Regions from separate parts of the Microbacterium sp. NPDC064942 genome, predicted to be linked through region 2. Evidence: predicted binding sites of a transcription regulator. Region 2 holds the regulator's gene; each other region holds the start of a gene.
The links. The regulator HrcA, encoded in region 2, represses chaperone genes, less so after heat shock. The targets are predictions, from matches to a motif close to TTNGCACTCGNNNNNNNCGAGTGCNAA.
Positions count from the first base shown of each region.

Region 1 (7,554 bases), on a different contig from region 2:
TGACCTCCGCCGGACTCAGAGGGCCGGTCTCAGAGGGCCGGTCTCAGAGGACCGGACTCAGGCGAGAGGGCTCACGCGCAGCCAGCGGAATCCGCAGGCGGGCAGCGTGAGCCCTTCGTCGATCCCGACGTCGACACCCTCGACGAGATCGAGGGCGGTCGGCGCGAAGCCCGACAGCGTCACGGCCGGCACGTGCACCGGTTCGGCGGCGACGTTCGCCAGCACCAGCACGACGGTCCCGTCGCCGGGTCGCTGGTAGCCGACGACCGACGGCGCCGGTACGTCGAAACCGATGAGGCGCGCCCCGTCGAATTCCGGCGTCGTGTGACGCACCGCGATGAGCTTCGTGATGTCGCGCCGGAGCCGGCCGGCCGAGGTGGCGGCATCCGTCATCTGGGCGTAGCCGTCCCGCGGCTTCTGGCCCCGGTGCGTCCACCGCGCGTCGTCGCGTCGCTCCGGATCGTCGCGGAACGTCGGGTCGTTGAGCTGTCCCACCTCGTCGCCGAGCCACAGCATCGGCAGGCCCGGCACGCTCAGCAGGAGCGCGTGGGCCAGCACCACCCGCGCCTCGCCGAGCGGGTCGCCCGCCTCGACGCCGGCGAGCGAGGCCGTGGTGCCCGCGACGCCGCCGACGGTCGCGATCCCCCGGCCGAAGCCGGAGCCGTCGGTGTAACGCGCGGTGAGCTCGGCGGCATCCGTCTGCCATACGACAGCGTCGGCGTCGCGGACCGCGACCACGTCGCTGCGGCTGTCACGCCGCTCGAGCGCGTGCTGCAGGGGAGCTGCGTACCCCGTGGCGAACGCCTGCCACAGCGGCGGGGACCCGGGGGATGCCGGCAGCACCTCGACCCCGGGCGCACCGATCGCGAGCACCGGGGCGGTGACCGCCGCCGTCTCGGGGTCGAGGACGAGGAAGACCTCGACGCCGCGGCCGGCCAGGAACAGCAGATCGTCGACGAACACGCGCAGATCCGAGGCGGCGGGGACGTCGACGGCCAGGGCGATCCCCGACAGGCGCAGTTCGGCCGCCAGGTCGGAGAGCCGGTCGATCGAGCCGAGTCCGGGGTCGCCGCGGCGCAGGTCGACGGTGCCGTCCTCGCGCCGGGCGAACGGCGACTGCACGTGCAGCACGCTCACGCCGAGTTCGCGCAGCGCCGGGATCTCGTCGCGGAGCCCGGCGAGGTTGCCGGCGTAGCGATCCGCGAAGCACGCCGCGCCGAGTGCGTAGCGCGAGCGTGACATCGGCGTGTGCGCCGCGCGCTGCTCGCCGTGCACCTTGAGTTCGAGCGAGCGACCGTTCGCCGCCACCACCGCTGCCGTCACGAGGTCGGCCAGCAGCGACGACGAGGAGTCCGCCCGCTCGGCGAGGGCGGCGTGCAGCGCGGGAAGGTGTCGACGGATGCGGTCCGCCGCGGCCTCGTCGACGCGGGTGCGCTCCGCGACGGTCGACAGCGTGGCCGCGAGTTCCTCCTCGACGGCCCCCATGGTGCTCATGCGGTGGACCTCCCGCTCCCAGCGTAGAGGGCGAGCGTTCCCGCCTCAGTCGGCGCGGCCCACCGTGCTGTCGAGGAACGCGTGGATCGTCGCATGCAGCGCCGCGGTGGCCGCCGCGTCGATGGTGCCCGCGTGACCGCCTTCGACGGGCTCGAGGTAGTGCACCTCGGCATCCGTCTCGTCCGCCAACCGCGCCGCCATCTTGCGCGCCTGCACCGGTCCGACCCGGTCGTCGCTGGCCGCCGCGTAGATGAGGGATGCCGGGTACCGCCGCCCGGGCTCGATGAGGTGGTACGGCGAGAAGGTCTTCACGAACTCCCAGTCGGCGGGGTCGTCGGGGTCGCCGTACTCGGCGATCCAGCTCGCGCCGGCCGACAGGCGCGTGTACCGCCGCATGTCGAGCAGCGGGACGCCGCACACGATCGCGCCGAAGTCGTCGGGGTACTGGGTCAGCATGTTGCCGACGAGCAGGCCGCCGTTGCTGCGACCGTGGCAGGCGATGCGGTCGGGGGTCGAGACGCCGCGGGCGACGAGGTCGCGGGCGACGGCGGCGAAGTCCTCGTACGCGCGGTGGCGGTTCTCACGGAGCGCCGCGAGGTGCCATTCCGGGCCGAACTCACCGCCGCCCCGGATGTTCGCGACGACGTACACCCGGCCCTGCTCGAGCCAGGCCGGGCCGACGATCGTCGGGTACTCCGGCGTCAGCGCGTGCTCGAAGCCGCCGTATCCGTTCATCAGCACGGGCAGCGCCCCGCGACGCTCGCGGGGGCCGACCTCGAAGTACGGCACACGGGTGCCGTCGGCCGACGTCGCCCAGTGCTGCTCGGCGACGAGACCCGTCGCGTCGAACGTCGCGCGGCTGTGGTCGACGACCCGCGGCTCCGCGCCCGGGTCGAGGACGAGCAGGGTCGGCGGCGTGAGGAAGCCGCGCGCGACGACCCAGAGCTGGTCGTCCTCGTCGTCGTCCGCCGTGGCGACGTTCGCGCTGAAGAGGTCGTCGTCGCCGAGCCCGAGGTCGAGGTCGACACCGGTCAGCGTCGCCGGGTCGAGCGACACCAGTCGGCTCTGCACGCGGTCGAGGATCGTCAGCACGAGGCGGGTCTTCGTCCACGTCCAGGACTCGAGCACCGCGGTGTCCGTCGGCGCGAACGCGACACGGAGACCCGACCCGTCCCCGCTCGTCACGGTCTCGAGGGGGCCGAGCAGGAGGGTGCCCGACGGATGCGTCGTGTCGCCGATGCGCCACGGCGTCGTCGTCCGGACGGCGACCAGGTCGCCGTGCACGTCGGCGTGCGCGTCCTGCGGCACGGCGATCAGGTGCGGTTCGGCGCCGTTCCACACCCACGCCTCGGAGTGGAAGAAGTCGTGCGCGATGACGACGATCGGCGTCGCCGCGCCGCCGGTGTGATCGACGTGCGCGAACACGCCGACGTCCGACGGGACACCCGTGAGGATCGGCGGCGCGTCCTCGAGCGATTCGCCGCGGCGCGAGGCGCGGGCGGTGATCGGATAACCCGAGTCCGTGACGCCGCCGCCGTGCAGGGCCGTGGCGACGAGCAGCGTGTCGCGGTCGACCCACGCGATCATGGACTTCTCCGCGTCGAGGGCGAAGGGGGAGTCCTCGACGAAGCGGCGGGTCTCCAGATCGAACTCGCGCACCACGGCGGCGTCTCCGCCGTCGGGGCTCAGGCGCACGAGCGCGCGGCTGCTGCCGGCCGGCCCGTGCGTCGCGCCGGCGAAGGCCCAGGTCCTCCCCTCCTCGCGGCCCAGTGCGTCGACGTCGAGCAGGACCTCCCAGTCCGGGGTGCCCGCCGTGAAGGCGGCGAGGGACGTCCGGCGCCAGAGGCCGCGCGGGTTGTCGGCATCCCGCCACAGGTCGTACATGAGGTCGCCGTGACGACTCGGGACGACGAGGCGGTCGGGGTCCTGCAGGATGCCGGTGAGCCGGGTCTCGAGCGCGTCGCGGGCAGCGCCCGCATAGGCGCCTTCGGTCTCGGCGGTGCGCTCCGCGGCCCACGCGCGAGCGGCGGATCCGTCGATCTCCTCCAGCCAGAGGAACGGGTCGGCGGGCTCGGGGGCGATCTCGTGGGCGCTCATGCGGTCAGCCTACGGGGCACCCCAGCCGCGTCGTTCGCCGTGCGAGAACCATTGGCACTCTCCATGCGCGAGTGCTAATCTGGAGGTACTTGAGCCGCAGGGGCTCAACTTTCAGACCACTTGGACAAAGGAGAGAATCATGGCGACCTACGACCCGTTCCGTGAAATCGACCGCCTGGCGTCGACGCTCTTCGACACGCGCCGCGGCCCGCGACGGATGCCGATGGACCTGTATCGCGACGGCGACCACTACGTGCTGAACGCCGACCTCCCCGGCATCGACCCGGGATCGGTCGACATCGACGTCGACGGCCAGCTGCTGACCATCCGCGCCGAGCGCACGCTGTCGTCGGGCGAGGGCGTGAAGTGGATCACGCGCGAGCGTGAGACCGCGAGCTTCCTCCGCCAGCTGAACCTCGGCCAGGGCATCGACACCGACGCCATCACCGCGACCTACAACAACGGTGTGCTGACCGTCACCATCCCGGTGAGCGAGAAGGCCAAGCCCCGCAAGGTCGAGGTCGTCGCCGACGGTTCGGCCCCGACCATCTCGGCGCGCGAGAGCGAGCCGCAGCCGATCGACCAGTGACCGGCGCACCGCTCCGGCGGTGAGACGACGATCGCCCCGCACCCCGTCTCGGGTGCGGGGCGATTTTCCTGTCGTCAGACGCCGCGCAGGCGAGCAGTGAGCCGCTCGAGCTCGGCGAGTTCGTCGTCGGTGAGCACCGACATCCGCTCGGCGATGGTGCGGCCGTGCGTCGTCGCGAGCCGGCGGAACATCGCCGCGCCCTGCTCCGTGGCGCGCAGCACGGCGCCGCGGCCGTCGTTGGGGTCGGGGCACTTCGCGACGAGCCCGCGCGCCACCATCCGGTCGACCAGGCGCGACACGCTCGGCTGGCTGATGAGCATGTTCGCCGTCACGTCGCGCAGCCGCGCGGTGTGACCCTCGCAGCGCGTGACGGTCAGGAGCACGTCGTATTCGGCGCTCGAGAGGTCGTCGTCCTCGAAGTCCCGTGAGATCTCCGCCAGGACCTCGTGCTGCGCGCGGAAGAGGCTCTCCCAGGCAGCGATGGCGAGGCGGCGGTCGGTCATGGCGTCAACTGTAGCGTCGCTCATAGGGTTGACCGCGTGCAGCCCTGGTCCCGTCGTCTCGCCCGTGTCGGAGCCGTCGTCGCCGTCGCGCTCGGCGTTCTCGTGGGCGCTCCCTCGGCGGCAAACGCCGACGTCGAGGACTTCTCCTTCGACAGTCTGACCGTCGATTACACGCTGACCCGCGCCGAGGACGGCACGAGTCGGATGCGGGTGGTCGAGGAGTTCGTGGCGCGGTTTTCCGAGACCGACCAGAACCGCGGCATCCGACGGGTGATCCCCGACGAGTACGACGGTCAGCCGCTGCGGCCGAGCCTCGAATCGGCGGTGGACGCGGAGGGCGACCCGTGCGACGAGGGCCGTCACCGGGTGGCCGTCGTCGACGAGTCGGGTGAGTTGGTCGGCTGGGCCTCGGTCACTGTGGCCGCGGAAGAGGTCGTCGCCGTCGGCGACGAGCTCGCGTCGGCCGGCGGTCAGTCGGGTCCGGTGTGGATCGCGGGCGGTGCAGGTGCGGCGCTGCTCGCGCTCGGCGCCCTGCTGGTGATGCGACGCCGTCGGAGCGCGACCGTCTGACGCGTCACGAAGTAAGGGCCGGCTGGAGAGGCATCCAGCCGGCCCTTGTCCCTTTGCACCAAGAGTGTCCTGCAATCACATGTCGGTAGCTGCCACAGCAAAACATCTACCGTGCAACGAATGTATAACGACGAGATAACGGTGGCAAGGGTTTCTTGTTATCAATTTGTGATGGACGGGCAAGGGGTGCGCTGGAACCCCCTCGACCCCCGGTTCTTGCGCGCAGCGCTCGTCCGCCTGCTGGCGGACCGGCCCCTCGCGGCGGTGTCGGTCGCGGAGCTCTGCCGTGAAGCGGGCGTGCACCGCACCACGTTCTACAAGCACGCCGCGGGCGTCGACGAGTTCGCCGTCACGATGCTGACCGACGAGATCGACGCGATCGCCGCGATCGGTGTGGACATCGCCACCGAAGCGGATGCGGCCCGCGTCTACCACGCCGTGACCCGCCGCCTGCTCGAGTGGCTCGCCGGGCGCCGCGACCTCTACCGCGCCCTGCTCGAGTCCTCGGCCCGCGGCGCGCTGCATGCCGCGCTGAACGACAGTCTGCGCCGACGCGCCCACATCGCCCTGGAAAAACTCGCCGAGGCGGGTGTCCGCGACGCACCGCGGTCCCCGCGCGACCGCGACGAGGCCGCGGCCTTCATCGCCGGGGGCCTGGTCGGCGTGATGGACGTCTTGATCCGCGAGGACGACACCGATGCCGCAGCCGCCGAGGCCCGCATCTTCGGGTTGATGCCGGAGTGGTGGCCCGGCGTGCACTGAGGCCAGCGCGACCCGGACGCCGTCGAGGGCTCGCACCCGGACCGGGTGCGAGCCCTCGTGCGCTGCGGCGCAGCCTAGGCCCGGTAGACCTGCACGACCGACGGGCGCGGCGCGTTCGGCACGTCGCCCCGTCGCGTCGACCCGTAGTCGGGGAACAGCGACGTGGGAGCCGCGACCGTCCCGTTCTCGCCGGGATGCTGCACCGCGACGAAGACGAGCTTCTCGCGGGCGTGGATGACGGGTCCGCACGTCTCGGCCTCGCGGGGGACCGCGAGGAACTGCTGCACGCGCCCGCGCTCCCGACCCTCGAGCGGAACGCGGAACAGTCCGTCGTTGAACCCGATCGTGCTGGGCGCGCCGTCGGTGGAGATCCACAGCGTGCCGTCCTCATCGAACGCGAGGTTGTCGGGGCACGAGATCGGCGACACCTTGTCCTTCGGGTAGCCCGCGAAGTAGGTGCTCGGGTCGGACGGGTTGCCGCACTGCAGCAGGATGCTCCAGCCGAAGCTCGTCCCGGCCTGGCCGCGGCGCTCGGTCAGCTCGATCACGTGACCGTGCCGGTTGCCGGTGCGGGGGTTCGCCTCATCCACCATCGAGGTCTTGCCGCGGTCGGTGTTGTTCGTCAGCGCGACGTAGACCTTGCCGGTCCGCGGGCTCGGCTGCACGTCCTCGGGGCGGTCCATCTTCGTCGCGCCCACCTTGTCGGCGGCCAGTCGCGTGTAGACGAGCACCTCTTCCGTCGTCATCCCCGGCACGACGCTCTTCCCGTTCCGCGTGAGCGCGACCCACTCACCCGTGCCGTCGAACGTGCCGTCCGCCGGCAGTGCGCCCGAGCCGTCGATCTGCCCGGCGGGGGAGTCCCCGCGGAACCGGGCGACGAACAGGTCGCCCTCCGACAGCAGCGTCATGTTCTTCTTGCGCGACGAGCTGATGCGGTTCTTCGAGACGAACTTGTAGAGGTAGTCGTTGCGCTCGTCGTCTCCCATGTAGGCCACCACGCGGCGGTCCTCGGCCACGATGACGTTCGCCCCCTCGTGCTTGAAGCGCCCCATCGCGGTGTGCTTCTTCGGCGTCGACGTGGGGTCTTCGGGGTCGATCTCGACGATGTAGCCGAAGCGGTTGGGCTCGTTGACGTAGCCGGGGTCGAACGAGTTGAAACGGGGGTCGTACTGCTCCCATCCGGTCGACGTGGTCCGCGAGGCGCTCGCCTGGTAGCGCTTCTGCCCCGGGGTGTCGGCCGCCCACGCGAAGTACCCGTTGAAGTTCTCCTCGCCCGAGAGGATGGTGCCCCACGGCGTCGTGCCGCCGGCGCAGTTGCCGAGCGTCCCCTTGACCCAGCGGCCTTCGGGGTCGGCGGCGGTGGTCACGAGATCGGACCCGGCGGCGGGGCCGGTCAGCTCGAAGACCGTCTCGACCGTGATCCGGCGGTTGCGGCGGCCGTCGACGACGTAGCGCCAGGGCCGGCCGCGCCGGCTGCGCTTCAGCTCGACGACGGACATGCCCTGCGCCGCCTTGTAGACCTCGCCGCGACGGCGGAGC
Region 1 is NZ_JBMWDR010000002.1:314,572-322,125, forward strand. Features, by position in the region: gene ACPEH2_RS05850 (organic hydroperoxide resistance protein) at 1-3, shown strand, start outside; gene ACPEH2_RS05855 (DUF3459 domain-containing protein) at 58-1,494, opposite strand; gene ACPEH2_RS05860 (prolyl oligopeptidase family serine peptidase) at 1,540-3,591, opposite strand; gene ACPEH2_RS05865 (Hsp20/alpha crystallin family protein) at 3,731-4,180, shown strand; gene ACPEH2_RS05870 (MarR family winged helix-turn-helix transcriptional regulator) at 4,255-4,683, opposite strand; gene ACPEH2_RS05875 (LPXTG cell wall anchor domain-containing protein) at 4,720-5,253, shown strand; gene ACPEH2_RS05880 (TetR/AcrR family transcriptional regulator) at 5,425-6,015, shown strand; gene ACPEH2_RS05885 (PhoX family protein) at 6,090-7,554, opposite strand, start outside.
Region 1: ACPEH2_RS05865 (Hsp20/alpha crystallin family protein) is a predicted target of HrcA. The motif match lies at 3,643-3,669, and genes of this name have one in related genera.

Region 2 (7,554 bases):
GATCTCCCGAAGCGGCACGGGCGCGGGGCTTATCGCGCAGGAACCGACCGCCACATTGAGCATTCGGTCGGTCTCGCGGCCCCGCAAGTGTCAGATCGGTTAACTCTTTCTCATGCGGCGGGCCACTGGCGTGTCGCCGCCGTGGCGGGTTATGGTGCCCGATCGTCGGGGCTGGCGCCCGGCCCCGCGCCGGTAGACTCGGCTGGTCATGTCACCCCGCGCCCTTCAGCCCCTGCAGCCTGCGGCCACGCCGCCCGCGCAGCTCCGCAACTTCTGCATCATCGCCCACATCGACCACGGCAAGTCCACCCTGGCCGACCGCATGCTGCAGATCACCGGCGTGGTCGCCGACCGCGACATGCGCGCGCAGTACCTCGACCGGATGGACATCGAGCGCGAGCGCGGCATCACCATCAAGAGCCAGGCCGTTCGGATGCCGTGGGCCACCGCCGACGGCACGTTCGCCCTCAACATGATTGACACGCCCGGCCACGTCGACTTCACCTACGAGGTCAGCCGGTCGCTCGCGGCCTGCGAGGGCGCGATCCTCCTCGTCGACGCGGCCCAGGGCATCGAGGCGCAGACCCTCGCCAACCTCTACCTCGCCCTCGAGAACGACCTCGAGATCATCCCGGTCCTCAACAAGATCGACCTGCCCGCGGCGGACCCGGAGAAGTACTCCGCCGAGCTCGCGAACCTCATCGGCGGCGACCCGGCCGACGTGCTCAAGGTGAGCGGCAAGACCGGCATGGGGGTCGAGGCCCTCCTCGACCGCATCGTCGAGCGCATCCCCGCACCCGTCGGGGATGCCGACGCCCCCGCCCGGGCCATGATCTTCGACTCGGTCTACGACGCCTACCGTGGCGTCGTGACGTACGTGCGGATGGTCGACGGCAAGCTCGAGCCGCGCGAGCGGATCCAGATGATGTCGTCGAAGGCGGCCCACGACCTCCTCGAGATCGGGGTGTCGAGCCCCGAGCCCGTGCCCACCAAGGGTCTCGGCGTCGGCGAGGTGGGCTACCTCATCACCGGTGTGAAGGACGTCCGCCAGTCCAAGGTCGGCGACACGATCACCAACCACCGCAAGCCCGCATCCGAGGCGCTCGCGGGGTACACCGACCCGAAGCCCATGGTCTTCTCGGGCATCTACCCGATCGACGGCAGCGACTACGCCGAGCTCCGCGAGGCGCTAGACAAGCTGAAACTGTCGGATGCCTCGCTGCAGTACGAGCCGGAGACCTCGGTCGCCCTCGGGTTCGGGTTCCGCTGCGGCTTCCTCGGTCTGCTGCACCTCGAGATCATCACCGAGCGCCTCGCGCGCGAGTTCGGACTCGACCTCATCACGACCGCGCCGTCGGTGACGTACGAGGTGATGACCGACACCGGCGAGACCGTGACGGTGACGAACCCGTCCGAGTACCCCGACGGCCGCGTCGCCGAGGTCTCCGAGCCGGTCGTGAAGGTCGGCATCCTCCTGCCGAAGGACTACGTCGGCACCGTCATGGAGCTCTGCCAGTCCCGCCGCGGCACCCTGCTCGGCATGGACTACCTCAGCGAGGACCGCGTCGAGCTGCGCTACAACATGCCCCTCGGCGAGATCGTCTTCGACTTCTTCGACCACCTGAAGTCCAAGACGCAGGGCTACGCGAGCCTCGACTACGAGCCGGCCGGTTCGCAGACCGCCGACCTCGTCAAGGTCGACATCCTGCTGCAGGGTGAGAAGGTCGACGCGTTCAGCTCGATCGTCCACCGCGAGAAGGCCTACGCCTACGGGACGATGATGACCGAGCGGCTGCGCAAGCTCATCCCGCGTCAGCAGTTCGAGGTCCCCATCCAGGCCGCGATCGGCGCCCGCATCATCGCCCGCGAGAACATTCGCGCGATCCGCAAGGACGTCCTCGCGAAGTGCTACGGCGGTGACATCACCCGTAAGCGCAAGCTGCTGGAGAAGCAGAAGGAGGGCAAGAAGCGCATGAAGATGGTCGGCCGCGTCGAGGTCCCCCAGGAGGCGTTCATCGCCGCGCTCTCGGGAGACGTCGAGGGCAAGGACAAGAAGTAGGCTGGCACAATGCGCCGCGGGAGTTTCCAGGCAGGGACCGTCGACTACGCCGCCGTCGGGGCCACGCAGGCCCCCGATCTCATGGGCTATCCGCCGAAGGGCACGACCCCGGCGGAGGCGTCCTGGCGTCTCGGCAGCGGTGAGAGCCGTTTCGTCACCTCGACCGAGTCGCTCCTCGGGTGGGGAGCGCAGCGCGGGGCGGGTCTCCAGGTAACCGATGTGCGCCCGGCATCCGGTCCGATGTACTCCGGCGTCGGCTTCGACACCGACGGCAACGCCGTCCAGCCCAGCCGTCTCGACGACGAGCAGCGCTTCGACGCCGACGGCGTGCCGTTCGCGAGCGCCGGGACGACCGTGCACCTTCGGGGGCGCGTCGGCGGGATGCGGGCCGATGCCGAACTCCGGGTCATCTCGGTCGTCGACGAGCCGCGTCGGGTCGGGTTCTCGCTCGGCACCGTCGGCGGATCCGTCGTCAGCGGCGAGGAGTCCTTCCTGCTCGAATGGCGCGACGACGACGAGGTCTGGTTCACGGTCCGTGCCTTCGACAAGCCGACCGGCGTGCTCTACCGCCTCTGGCGTCCGCTGGTGAAGCGTCGGCGTCGCGCCCTGTTCCAGGGGTACCTGCAGGCGATGTCGCCGATGTACGCCACCGGCTCCTGATGGGCTCGGCCCTTCCCCTCGGCGATCCCGCTCCTCTCGACGGCGCTCTACCCGCCGACGTGCGCGTGTCGGACGACGTCGACTTCGGCGTCTACCTGCACGTCCCGTTCTGCCGCGTCCGCTGCGGCTACTGCGACTTCAACACCTACACGGCGACCGAACTGCGCGGCGCCCGACAGGACGCGTACGCCGACGAGGTCCTGCGCGAGATCGCGATCTCCCGGCGCGTGCTGGCCGAACGCGGACCGCTCCGCCCCGCGCAGACGGTGTTCTTCGGCGGCGGCACCCCGACGCTCCTGCCGCCCGGCGACCTGGCGCGCATGCTCGACGGCGTCCGGGAGGCCTTCGGCCTGGCGGACGGTGCCGAGGTGACGGTCGAGGCGAACCCCGACACGATGACGGACGCCGTGGCCGAGACCCTTGCGGCCGCCGGTGTGACACGCCTGTCGATCGGCATGCAGTCGGCTGTCCCGCACGTCCTCGCCGCCCTCGACCGCACCCACGACCCCGCGAACATCGCCACCGCGGTCGCCGCGGCACGGAGCGCGGGGCTGGCGGTCAGCCTCGACCTCATCTACGGCGCTCCGGGGGAGTCGCTGGAGGACTGGCGCACCTCGCTCGAGACGGCGACGGCCCTCGCGCCCGATCACGTCTCGGCCTACGCACTCATCGTCGAGGACGGCACGAAACTCGAGCGGCAGATCCGCCGCGGCGAGGTGCCCGCTCCCGATGACGATCTGCAGGCCGACATGTACGAGCTGGCCGACGAACTGCTCGCCGCGGCGGGATACGGATGGTACGAGGTCTCGAACTGGGCGACGAACCGCGCGCAGCGGTCGCGCCACAACCTGTCGTACTGGCGTGGCCAGGACTGGTGGGGGTACGGCCCGGGCGCCCACAGTCACATCGGCGGACTCCGGTGGTGGAACGTGAAGCACCCCGCGGCGTACGCGCAGCGCCTCGCGGCGGGACAGTCGCCGGCGGCCGGACGGGAGCGACCGGATGCCGAGGCCCGCCGCCTCGAGGACATCCTCCTGCGCTCGCGCATCGTCGACGGGGTGGCCGTGGACGAGGCGACGGTCGCCGGGCGGCGGAACGTGGCATCCCTCATCGCCGACGGGCTCGTCGACGGCGCGGCGGCGGTCCACGGCACGATCGTGCTGACCCGCCGCGGGCGGCTTCTCGCCGACGCCGTCGTGCGGGCGCTCACCGAGTGATCCGAGCAGAACGCTCCGCGCGCGGTAGAATTGGCACTCCAAGATCGAGAGTGCCAGCGGAGGAGGGATGATGGTTTCGGAACGCGGTCTTCAGGTGTTGCGCGCGATCGTCCAGGACTACGTGGACACGCGGGAACCCGTCGGCAGCAAGGCGATCGTCGACCGCCACCAGTTCGGTGTGTCCGCCGCCACGATCCGCAACGACATGGCTCTCCTCGAGGACGAGGAACTCATCATCGCGCCGCACACGTCGTCGGGCCGTGTGCCCACCGACAAGGGGTACCGGGTCTTCGTCGACCATCTCGCCGAGGTCCGTCCGCTGACCTCCGCGCAGCGCTCCGCGATCGGCGCGTTCCTGGAGGACACCGGCGACCTCGACGACCTGCTCGTCCGCACGGTCCGCACGCTCACCCGCCTCACCGGACAGGTCGCGATCGTGCAGTACCCGTCGTTCGCCCGGGCGAACGTCTCGCACGTCGAGGTCGTCCACCTCGGCGGCACCCGCATCGTCATCATCGTCGTGACCGACACCGGCCGGGTCTCGCAGCGGGTCGCGTTCCTCGCGACCGAGCCGTCCGCCGAGGAGGCCGAGCAGCTCAAGCTCGCGATGGCCGCGCTGCTGACCGGCAAGAGCGTCCGCGACGGTGCCGCGGCGATCGCCCGCATCCTCGAGGAGGAGGCTCCGGCCCCCCGCGAGGAGAACCGGCGGATCATCCTGCGCGCGATCGGCGAGGAGCTCGACGAGTTCCGCTCCGACCGCATGGTCATGGCCGGGTCCGCGACCCTCGCCCGTCGCGAAGCGGACTTCCGCGGCAGCATCTACCCGCTGCTCGAGGCGATCGAGGAGCAGGTGACGCTCCTGCGCCTCATGGGGGAGATGGTCGCGGACGACCGGGGACTGGCGACCAGCATCGGCCGCGAGAACGAGCCGTTCGGGCTCGCCGAGGCATCCGTCGTCGCGGGGGACTACGACGCCGGCGGCTCGCAGGCGCGCGTGGGCGTGCTGGGCCCGACCCGCATGGACTACCCCACCAATCTCGCGGCGGTCCGTGCCGTCGCGCACTATCTGACGCGTCTGCTCGAAGAAGACGAGAAGTCGCGCTGAACGAATCGGCCCCCGGGCCGGAGAGGTGATTGTGGCTGACCACTACGAGGTCCTGGGTGTCGCGCGCGACGCGAGCCCCGAGGAGATCAAGAAGGCGTACCGCCGACTGGCGCGACAGCTCCACCCCGATGTGAACCCGGGAGAGGATGCGGCGGAGCGCTTCAAGCTCGTGACGCACGCGTACGACGTGCTGAGCGACCCCGACCAGCGCCAGCGGTACGACCTCGGTGGCGATTCCGGGGCGTTCGGCGGCGCCGGGGCCGGGTTCGGCGGCTTCAGCGACATCTTCGAGACGTTCTTCGGCGGAGGCGGCGGGGGCACGCGTGCCGGACGCCCGCGCTCGCGTCGCGAGCGGGGCCAGGACGCCCTCGTGCGCGTCGACCTGACCCTCGGCGACGTCGTCTTCGGCGTGCACCGCGACATCGAGGTCGACACGGCGGTGCTGTGCGAGACCTGCCAGGGCTCGTGCTGCCAGCCCGGCACCCAGCCGGTGACCTGCGACATCTGCCACGGCTCGGGGCAGATCCAGCGGACCGTGCGGAGCCTGCTCGGCAACGTCGTCACGTCGCAGCCCTGCACGACCTGCCAGGGCTACGGCACGACCATCCCCTACCCGTGTTCCACGTGCCAGGGCCAGGGCCGCGTCCGCGCGCGCCGCACCGTGTCGATCGACATCCCCGCCGGCGTCGAGACGGGACTGCGCCTGCAGCTGCCCGGATCGGGCGAGGTCGGCCCCGCGGGCGGCCCCAACGGCGACCTGTACCTCGAGGTGACGGTCGCGCCGCACGACGTCTTCAGCCGTGACGGCGACGATCTGCTCGCGACCCTCGAGGTGTCGATGATCGACGCGATCCTCGGCACGAGTGTGACGATCGATTCGCTCGACGGCCCCGTCGACCTCGAGATCCGCCAGGGTGTCCAGGCGGGCGACGAGCTGACCATCCGCGGGCGCGGCATCACCCCGCTCCGCGGCGAGCAGCGCGGCGACCTCCGCGTCGCCGTGCAGGTGGTCACCCCGTCGCACCTCGACCCCAAGTCGCGGGCCCTCGTCCAGGAGCTCGCCAAGCGCACGCGCCCCGCGCCGCCGCACCTCGCCGAGTTCCACCCGGGCCTGTTCTCCAAGCTCCGCGGCAAGTTCAAGCGCTGACCGTGGCCCTGCACTTCCTGATCGAGGATGCCGGTGCCGCCGGCCCGGGCGACGTCGTCCGGCTGACGGGCGCCGAGGCGCACCACGCGGCCGCCGTGCGCCGCATCCGGGTCGGGGAGGGGGTGACCGTGGGCGACGGCCGCGGCCTCTGGCTGACCGGCACCGTCGCCTCGGTCGCGCCGAAGGAGGTCGTCGTCGAGGTCGTCGAGCGGCGGGAGCACCCGGCGCCGTCCCCGCGCACGGTACTCGTGCAGGCGCTCGCGAAGGGCGATCGCGACGAGCTCGCGGTGCAGGCCGCGACCGAACTCGGCGTCGATGCGATCCTCCCGTGGCAGGCCGCCCGGTCCGTCTCGCGGTGGGACGGCGCGAAGGTCGCAAAGGGCGTCGCACGCTGGGAGTCGATCGCCCGCGAGGCGGCCAAGCAGGCCCACCGTGCCTGGCTGCCCGAGGTGGCCGACCCGGTGACGACGCGACAGCTCGTCTCGCAGGCCGAGTCGGCACGGATGCTGGTGCTCGAACCGACGGCATCCGCTGCGCTCTCCGCGGTCGACCTCGACGCCGCCGACACCCGTGACGTGCTGCTCGTCGTCGGGCCGGAGGGCGGGATCTCGCCCGACGAGCTCGACGCGTTGCAGGCCGCCGGCGCGACCCTCGTGCGGCTCGGCGACACGGTCCTGCGCACCTCGACCGCCGGTCCCGCGGCGCTCGCGCTGGTCAACCGGGCGCTCGGCCGCTGGTGAGTCGGCACCGGCCGACGCCGGGAGCCGCTGACTAGACTGGGGGGATGAGCGAGTCGTCGGTGTTCACCCGCATCCTCCGGGGTGAGATCCCCTCCGAGATCATCGCGGAGACCGAGAACGCGTTCGCGATCCGCGACATCGCCCCGCAGGCTCCCGTGCACCTGCTCGTGATCCCCAAGAGCGAGCAGTACCGCGACGTCGTCGAGCTCGCCGCGGGTGACCCTGCCCTGCTCGCCGAGCTGGTGGGGCTCGCGAACAGCCTGGCCGCCGAGCACGCCGACGGCGACTTCCGCCTGATCTTCAACACCGGCCCCGGCGCCGGTCAGACCGTCTTCCACGTCCACGCCCACGTGCTGGGCGGCGGGCTCAGCGAAGGGAGCCTCGGTGGCTGACAGCACCGAACCCACCGTCGACCGCATCTACGCGGACGGCGTCGCGATGGTGCAGCTGCTGGGTCCTCAGGACCGCCTGTTGCGCACCGTCGAACGCGAACACCCCGACGTGCAGGTGCACGTCCGCGGCAACGAGATCACGCTCACCGGCGAGGGCGACGCCGTGGCGCGTGCCCGCGTACTCATCGACGAGCTCATCGGCATGGCGCGGGCGGGGCAAGGCCTCGACCCGAG
Region 2 is NZ_JBMWDR010000004.1:20,628-28,181, forward strand. Features, by position in the region: gene lepA (translation elongation factor 4) at 209-2,059, shown strand; gene ACPEH2_RS08535 (DUF1990 family protein) at 2,069-2,719, shown strand; gene hemW (radical SAM family heme chaperone HemW) at 2,719-3,936, shown strand; gene hrcA (heat-inducible transcriptional repressor HrcA) at 4,007-5,041, shown strand; gene dnaJ (molecular chaperone DnaJ) at 5,073-6,188, shown strand; gene ACPEH2_RS08555 (16S rRNA (uracil(1498)-N(3))-methyltransferase) at 6,191-6,928, shown strand; gene ACPEH2_RS08560 (HIT domain-containing protein) at 6,973-7,320, shown strand; gene ACPEH2_RS08565 (PhoH family protein) at 7,367-7,554, shown strand, end outside.

Region 3 (7,554 bases), on a different contig from region 2:
TCCCGCGGCGAACATGTCGACGTACTCGCCCGTGGCGGCGTTGAGGCCCTGACCCGCGGGGAGTTCGGCGACCTTGTTCGACACGACACCGGGCTCGAGACCGGCGTTCAGCGCGATCTGCTTCAGGGGAGCCTGGATGGCCACCTTGACGATGTTCGCGCCGGTCGCCTCGTCGCCCTCGAGCTCGAGGCTCGCGAACGCCTTCTCGCCGGCCTGGATCAGCGCGACGCCACCACCGGGGACGATGCCCTCCTCGACGGCCGCCTTCGCGTTGCGAACGGCGTCCTCGATGCGGTGCTTGCGCTCCTTGAGCTCGACCTCGGTGGCCGCACCCGCCTTGATGACGGCGACGCCGCCGGCGAGCTTGGCGAGGCGCTCCTGCAGCTTCTCGCGGTCGTAGTCGCTGTCGGTGTTCTCGATCTCGCGACGGATCTGGGTCACGCGACCCTCGATCTGCGACGCGTCACCGGCACCCTCGACGATCGTGGTCTCGTCCTTGGTGATGATGACCTTGCGCGCACGGCCGAGCAGGTCGAGGGTGGCGTTCTCGAGCTTGAGACCGACCTCCTCGGTGATGACCTGGCCACCCGTGAGGATGGCGATGTCCTGCAGCTGGGCCTTGCGACGGTCGCCGAAGCCGGGGGCCTTGACGGCAGCCGACTTGAAGATGCCGCGGATCTTGTTGAGCACGAGGGTCGCGAGAGCCTCACCCTCGACGTCCTCGGCGATGATCAGGAGCTCCTTGCCGTCCTGGATCACCTTGTCGACGACGGGCAGAAGGTCCTTGATGTTCGAGATCTTCTGGTTCGCGATCAGGATGTAGGGGTCCTCGAAGACCGCTTCCTGACGCTCGGCGTCGGTGACGAAGTAGGGGTTGATGTAGCCCTTGTCGAAGCGCATACCCTCGGTGAGCTCGAGCTCGGTGCCGAAGGTGTTGGACTCCTCGACGGTGACGACACCTTCCTTGCCCACCTTGTCGATGGCCTCGGCGATCAGGGCGCCGATCTCGGGGTCGGCAGCCGAGATGGATGCCGTCGCCGCGATCTGGTCCTTGGTCTCGATCTCCTTCGCGCCGGCGAGCAGCTCGTCGGAGAGAGCCTTGACGGCCTTCTCGATGCCCTTCTTGAGAGAGATCGGGTCGGCACCGGCCGCGACGTTGCGCAGACCCTCGCGCACGAGCGCCTGAGCGAGGACCGTGGCGGTCGTCGTACCGTCACCGGCGACGTCGTCGGTCTTCTTCGCGACCTCCTTGACGAGCTCCGCGCCGATCTTCTCGTACGGGTCGTCGAGCTCGATCTCCTTGGCGATCGACACGCCGTCGTTCGTGATCGTGGGAGCGCCCCACTTCTTCTCGAGCACGACGTTGCGGCCACGGGGGCCGAGGGTCACCTTGACGGCGTCGGCCAGGGTGTTGAGGCCGCGCTCGAGGCCTCGGCGGGCCTCCTCGTCGAAAGCGATGATCTTTGCCATAAGTGTGTCGTCCCTCCCGGACGTGAGGTTCAGTACCGTGCCCCCAGGGACTGGGAGCGGGATAGTTCTGGCACTCAGGATGAGTGAGTGCTAAATCATTCTGGCACTCGACCCTAGGGAGTGCAAGCCGCGCGACACCGGCTCGCGCTACCGTGACACACGCCGCGGCGAGCACCGCGGCAACGACCCCCTCACCGCACGGAGGAATGGATGATCACGGTCGCAGAGGTCCCCGGATGAGCCGCCCCGCCATCCGCGCAGTGTTGCGCGAGGCGACTCTCGCCGCGTTCGATGACGCCGTCGCCACGCTCGACGGCGATGCGTCCGAGTCCATCGAGAACCGCTCCGCCGCGGAACTCAACCCGCCCGAGCTGAGCGGGCTGTTCCTCGCCCGCTACGCGGGCTGACCGACCGGCGTCAGGCGACGACGCGGACGGATTCGGCCTGCGGGCCCTTCTGCCCGGTTCCGACGGTGAACTCGACGGCCTGACCCTCTTCGAGCACGCGGAACCCCGACATCTCGATGTTCGAGTAGTGGACGAAGACATCCTGTCCGTCGCCGAGCGTGATGAAGCCGAAGCCCTTCTCGGCGTTGAACCACTTGACGGTTCCCTGGGTCATGCGCATCTCCTGAAGCTGTGGGACACCCGAAATGCTAGCCACGGCCCCCTGCCGGATCCGGCGGTTCCCGGCTTTGTTGACACTCCCGAACCCAAGTGTTTACGGCGGCGAAACACGCGACGGCCGAGCCGCCGCGGACGGGTCACTCCGAGCCGAAATCGAGCCCGACGATCACCACGAGCTGCGATCGCGGATCACCGCCGGCGCTCGCCGTCTCGGGCGGCGCGACGACCTGATACGTGTCGTCGAGGGAGACCTCGGCGCCGCCGATCGCATCCGCCAGACCGCGGGCGGCAGCCTCGTCGGCGGTCGTGCCGTAATAGACGGTCGTGGTCGGGAAGTCGTCGGAGCTGGCGCTGCTCTCCTGGACGTCCGCCTCCGCCCACCCGGCGGCGATCACGTCCTGGCGGACGGCGTCACCCAGCGCGGCGTCGGGGGTCGCGTTCAGCACGAGCACCTCGTACGACGTGTCCACCTGCGGAGCGACCACCTGCGACGACGAACCGGGCGCCGAACGGGCGTTGAAGTCCAGTCGACCGGTCGCGAACAGGGTGCTGAGCACCCCCGCCGCGACGATGGCGACGGTGGCCACCACGGACCACAGCACGATGACGCCGACGCGCAGCCGCGGGGTTTCGGCGCGGTGCGCCCCGATGCGAGCCGGACGGGCCGGGAGGTCGTCGAAGCGATCCTTCACTGCGGAGCGCGCCGCGGTCTCGGACGGGTCCGCGGCGGTGGGCTGCTCTGGCTCGGGCGGGGAGGTCGGAGACGGCACCCGAGAATGCTACCGGGCGGATGCCGGGAGCACCCTGGAGCGGGTGCGCCGCTCCCGCTCCTGCGCAGTCTGCAGCCGCCGCAGACGGTGCACGAGGACCGGATCGTAGGCGACGGCATCCGCTGATTCGAGGATCCGCCCCAGCAGCTGGTAGTAGCGCGCAGGGGTCAGCGAGAGCTCGGCGCGCAGCGCCTCCTCCTTCGCCCCGGAGTGCCCGTGCCAGCGCGCCTCGAAATCGAGGACGGCGCGGTCGCGATCGGAGAGGGGCACTCCCCCACGGTACGACCGAGATCCTCCGACACCCCGGAACATCGGGGCGGTTCGTCCGGTTGAATATGTCGAGGGAAGGAAGAACACATGAGCTATCGCGTGGAGAAGACCGACGAGCAGTGGCGGGAGGAGCTGACTCCCGAGCAGTACGCCGTCCTGCGGCAGGCCGGGACGGAGCGCGCGTGGACGGGCGAACTCCTCGATGAGGACCGCGCCGGCCTGTACACCTGTGCCGCGTGCGGCGCAGAGCTGTTCCAGAGCGGCACCAAGTTCGACTCGCACTGCGGCTGGCCGAGCTTCTACGAGTCGGTCCGCCCGGAGGCCGTCGAGCTCATCGAGGACCGCAGCCACGGCATGGTGCGCACCGAGGTGCGCTGCGCGAACTGCGGCTCGCACCTGGGGCACGTGTTCCCCGACGGTTTCGGCACCCCCACGGGCGACCGCTACTGCATGAACTCGCTGTCGCTGTCGTTCACCCCGAAGAACGACTGACCTCCGGGGCACCGCCCCGCTTGCAGGCCGCGCCGACACCGTCAACCCCGGTGTCGGCGCGGCGTCGTGCGTTTAGCGTGGCTTCGGACGCGGTGAGGGACGCCGCGGTCGGAGGATGCACATGCCCGAGACCACCGACCACGCAGACGACCTGCTGGGCGGCCGTTACCGTCTCGGTGAGACGCTCGGCCGCGGCGGCATGGCCGACGTGTACCGCGGCGAGGACGCCGTCCTCGGCCGAGAGGTCGCGATCAAGGTCGTGCGCTCGGGGGCCGACGGAGTCGCCGCCGACAGCCGTGCGCGCGGCGAGGTCAGCGTGCTGGCGGCGCTCAACCACCCGTCGCTGGTGACGCTCTACGACGCGCAGCTCGACGCGGACCCGCCTTACCTCGTGATGGAGCTCGTCGAGGGACCCACCCTCACGACGCGCATCGCCCGGTCTCCGTTGACCCCGTCCGCGGCGGCGACGATGGCCGCCGAGCTCGGCGAAGCCCTCCACGTCGCACACGGCGCCGGCGTGGTGCACCGCGACGTCAAGCCATCCAACGTCCTGCTCGCACCGTCCCACCTCCCCGATCACGAGTTCCGCGCCAAGCTCGCCGATTTCGGCATCGCGTATCTCGTCGACACCGCACGGGTGACGAACCCCGGCGAGGTGATCGGCACCGCCGCCTACCTTGCTCCCGAGCAGGTACAGGGCGTCGATCCGGCACCGCCCGCCGACGTCTACGCCCTCGGCCTGGTCCTGATCGAATCCCTGACAGGGAAGCGGGCCTTCCCCGACGCGGCCGGCGTCGCCACCGCCCTCGCCCGACTCGAGGCCCCACCGGAGATCCCTGCGGAGCTCGACCCGGAATGGCGGGACCTGCTGCGCGACATGACGCGCATCGACCCGGCCGAGCGGCCCACGGCCCTCGACGTCGCGATGCGCGCACGCGCGCTCGCCGCGACCACGTCCGACGCCCGTACCGAAGCGCTTCCCGCTGCCGGCGCGGTGGCCGCCGGCAGTGCCGGCGCAGCGATGGCGGCGGGCTCTGTCGACCATGCTCCGGATGCGGCGACCGAGGCTCTCCTGCCCGCCGGGGCCGCCGCGACCGACGCCGCTCCCCCTCCATCCACGCCCGCGACGGCCCCCACCAGTGTGCTGGCGGCCGCCTCCAGCGCTTCGCCTGCCGAGGCGACGCGCACCATCGACGCGGCGCCCGCCCCGGCAGCCCCTGCCGAGGGCCAGCCGGCCGAACGCCGGCCCCGCCGACGGTCACGGCGCCGAGCGACGGTCTGGATCACCGCGGCCGCCGCGGCGGCGCTCGTCGCCGGGACCGGCGGCATCCTGGCCCTCACCGCCGGCGGCGACGAGGTGACTCCCCCCGACCCCGCTCCCGTCACCGACCCGACCCCGGACGTCAGTCCGACCGCCCCGCTCACCGAGGACGAGGCCCCCGACGAGGTCGACACCGTGAGCGTCACGGACACCACGGACGAGCAGGGAACGACGCCGACGCCCGAGGTGACCACCGAGGCGCCCGACGAGGAGGCGACACCGGACGAGGGCGCCACGGAGCCGGCGGAGGAGACGGCCCCGACCGACGGCGCCACCGACGACGAGGGCACCGTCGACGGCAGCACGGTCGACGACAGCGTCACGGACCCCGTCGAGCCGAGCCCCGCACCCGTCGACGGCGCGGTCACCGAGCCCGACCCGGCCGACAGCCCCGCTCCCGCCGAACCGTCGCCCGCCCCGACCGGCTGACCGCGTCAGCGCCGGACCGGCCAGAACGCGGCGACGAACACCGAGGCCAGTCCGATGACGACGGTGACGGCCTCGATGACGACCCCCGGTCCGGCCGGCGCAGGCCAGAGCACATCGAGAGCCAGTGACGCGAGGAGCTGCCCCGACACCGCGGCCAGCCCGAACAGGAGCACCCCCGTGCGGGCCACGAGCGCGGCCGACAGCATGATGTAGGCCACGCCGAGCGCGCCGCCGAGGTAGAGCCACGGCTCCGAGGGCAGCGGCGCCGGTGGTCCGTCGACGATCGTCACGACGACCGCCAGCACCGCCAGGATCGCCGTCCCCAGCGTGAAGTTCACGAGCGTCGCCGTCACCGGGGTCCCGACGCGCACCCGCAGCCGGCCGTTGGTCGCCTGCTGCCAGGCGAGTCCCGCTCCGACGACGACGGGGAGCACGACCGTCCAGACGGGCACGCCCGCCAGCCCGTCCCCCGAGATCAGCACCACGCCCACGGCGGCCAGGGCGAGCGCGCCGCCGACCAGTCGCGGCACCGTGACGGCGACGACCCCGCCGGGCCCGTACCCCACTCGGTCGAGGATCAGCCCGCCCACCGTCTGCCCTGCGACGATGCCGACCGTGAACAGCGACACCCCCACGATCCCGACGGCGACGGCCTGCGTGCCGACCGTCAACGCTCCCGCGGCGCCGCCCACCAGCATCCACCACGGAATGCTGCGCTCACGGATGCCGCGGCTCAGCAGGACCGCACCGCGACGCCCACCCGGGGTCAGCACCGAGACGAGCACGATCAGCAGCAGACCGCTGCCGAACGAGATGACGGCGGCCACCATGGCGTGCTCGAGACGCACGCCGAGCTGGCCGTTGATGCGCGCCTGGACGGCGGTGAGGACGCCGACCGACACCGCACCCACCAGGGCGGGCGCCAGCGAGGTCCGCGCGGACGGGCCCGTCACGCGAGCCGACTCAACCGAACAGCGCGGCGGCTTCTTCGTAGCGGTGCGCTGGCACGGTGTGAAGCGACCCGAGCGCCTCCGCGAAGGGCACCCGGACGATCTCGGTGCCCTGCATGGCGACCATCTGGCCCCATGCGCCGTCGACGACGGCGTCTGCGGCGTGCAGGCCCAGACGTGTCGCGAGGACACGGTCGAAGCCCGACGGCGAACCGCCGCGCTGGATGTGGCCGAGGACGGTCGCGCGGGTCTCGATGCCCGTGATCCGCTCGATCTCGGGGGCGAGGATCTCGCTGATGCCGCCGAGGCGGGGACGGTTGAAGGCGTCGAGCCCCTTGTCGCTGTACGCCTCGTCCATGCCGGTGAGGGTGAAGCCCTCCGAGACGACCACGAGCGGCGCACGACCGCGGTCGTGGGCCTTCTGGACCTGCTCGGCGATCTCGTCGATCGACATCGGGTGCTCGGGGATGCAGATGACGTGCGCGCCGGCCGCGATCCCGGAATGCAGGGCGATCCAGCCCACGTGACGACCCATCACTTCGGCGACCATGCAGCGCTGGTGCGAGTCACCGGTCGTCCGCAGGCGGTCCATCGCCTCGGTCGCGATGTTCACCGCCGTGTCGAAGCCGAACGAGTAGTCGGTGGCGTGGAGGTCGTTGTCGATGGTCTTCGGTACACCCAGGACGTTGATGCCGTCCTTGTGCAGCCGGTCGGCCGCAGCCAGGGTGCCCTCGCCGCCGATCGCGACGATGCCGTCGAGACGGTGGCCGTACATCGTCTTCGAGATGTTCTCGGCGCCGCCGCGCGGGCCCTCGTAGGGGTTCGTCCGGCTCGTGCCGAGGATCGTCCCGCCGACCTTGGACAGACCCTTCACCTCGTGGCGCGTGAGCGGGAAGAAGTCACCGTCGACCACGCCGCGCCACCCGTCGCGGATGCCCACGAACTCGATGTCGTACGTGGTCGTGCCCTTCAGCACGACGCCCCGGATGACGGCGTTCAGTCCTGGACAGTCGCCGCCGCTCGTGAGGATACCGATCTTCATGAGGGGTCCTTAGGTGATCTCGGGTTGGTGCTGGGGGCGACGCTGCCTCGATGACACTATCGCCGCGACGGCGTCGCCTGCCAGCCGAGCGGGCTCAGGCGGCGCCGAGCGCCTGCCGCAGCAGGTGCATGAGCGCCGACAGCTGCACGGAGTCGCTCGAGGTCGGGTCGACCGCGTCGCCGTC
Region 3 is NZ_JBMWDR010000001.1:348,145-355,698, reverse strand. Features, by position in the region: gene groL (chaperonin GroEL) at 1-1,470, opposite strand, end outside; gene ACPEH2_RS01690 (hypothetical protein) at 1,707-1,877, shown strand; gene ACPEH2_RS01685 (cold-shock protein) at 1,888-2,091, opposite strand; gene ACPEH2_RS01680 (LytR C-terminal domain-containing protein) at 2,234-2,866, opposite strand; gene ACPEH2_RS01675 (DUF3263 domain-containing protein) at 2,876-3,136, opposite strand; gene msrB (peptide-methionine (R)-S-oxide reductase MsrB) at 3,224-3,628, shown strand; gene ACPEH2_RS01665 (protein kinase domain-containing protein) at 3,750-5,378, shown strand; gene ACPEH2_RS01660 (DMT family transporter) at 5,384-6,331, opposite strand; gene ACPEH2_RS01655 (ATP-dependent 6-phosphofructokinase) at 6,342-7,370, opposite strand; gene ACPEH2_RS01650 (DEAD/DEAH box helicase) at 7,465-7,554, opposite strand, start outside.
Region 3: groL (chaperonin GroEL) is a predicted target of HrcA. The motif match lies at 1,538-1,564, and genes of this name have one in related genera.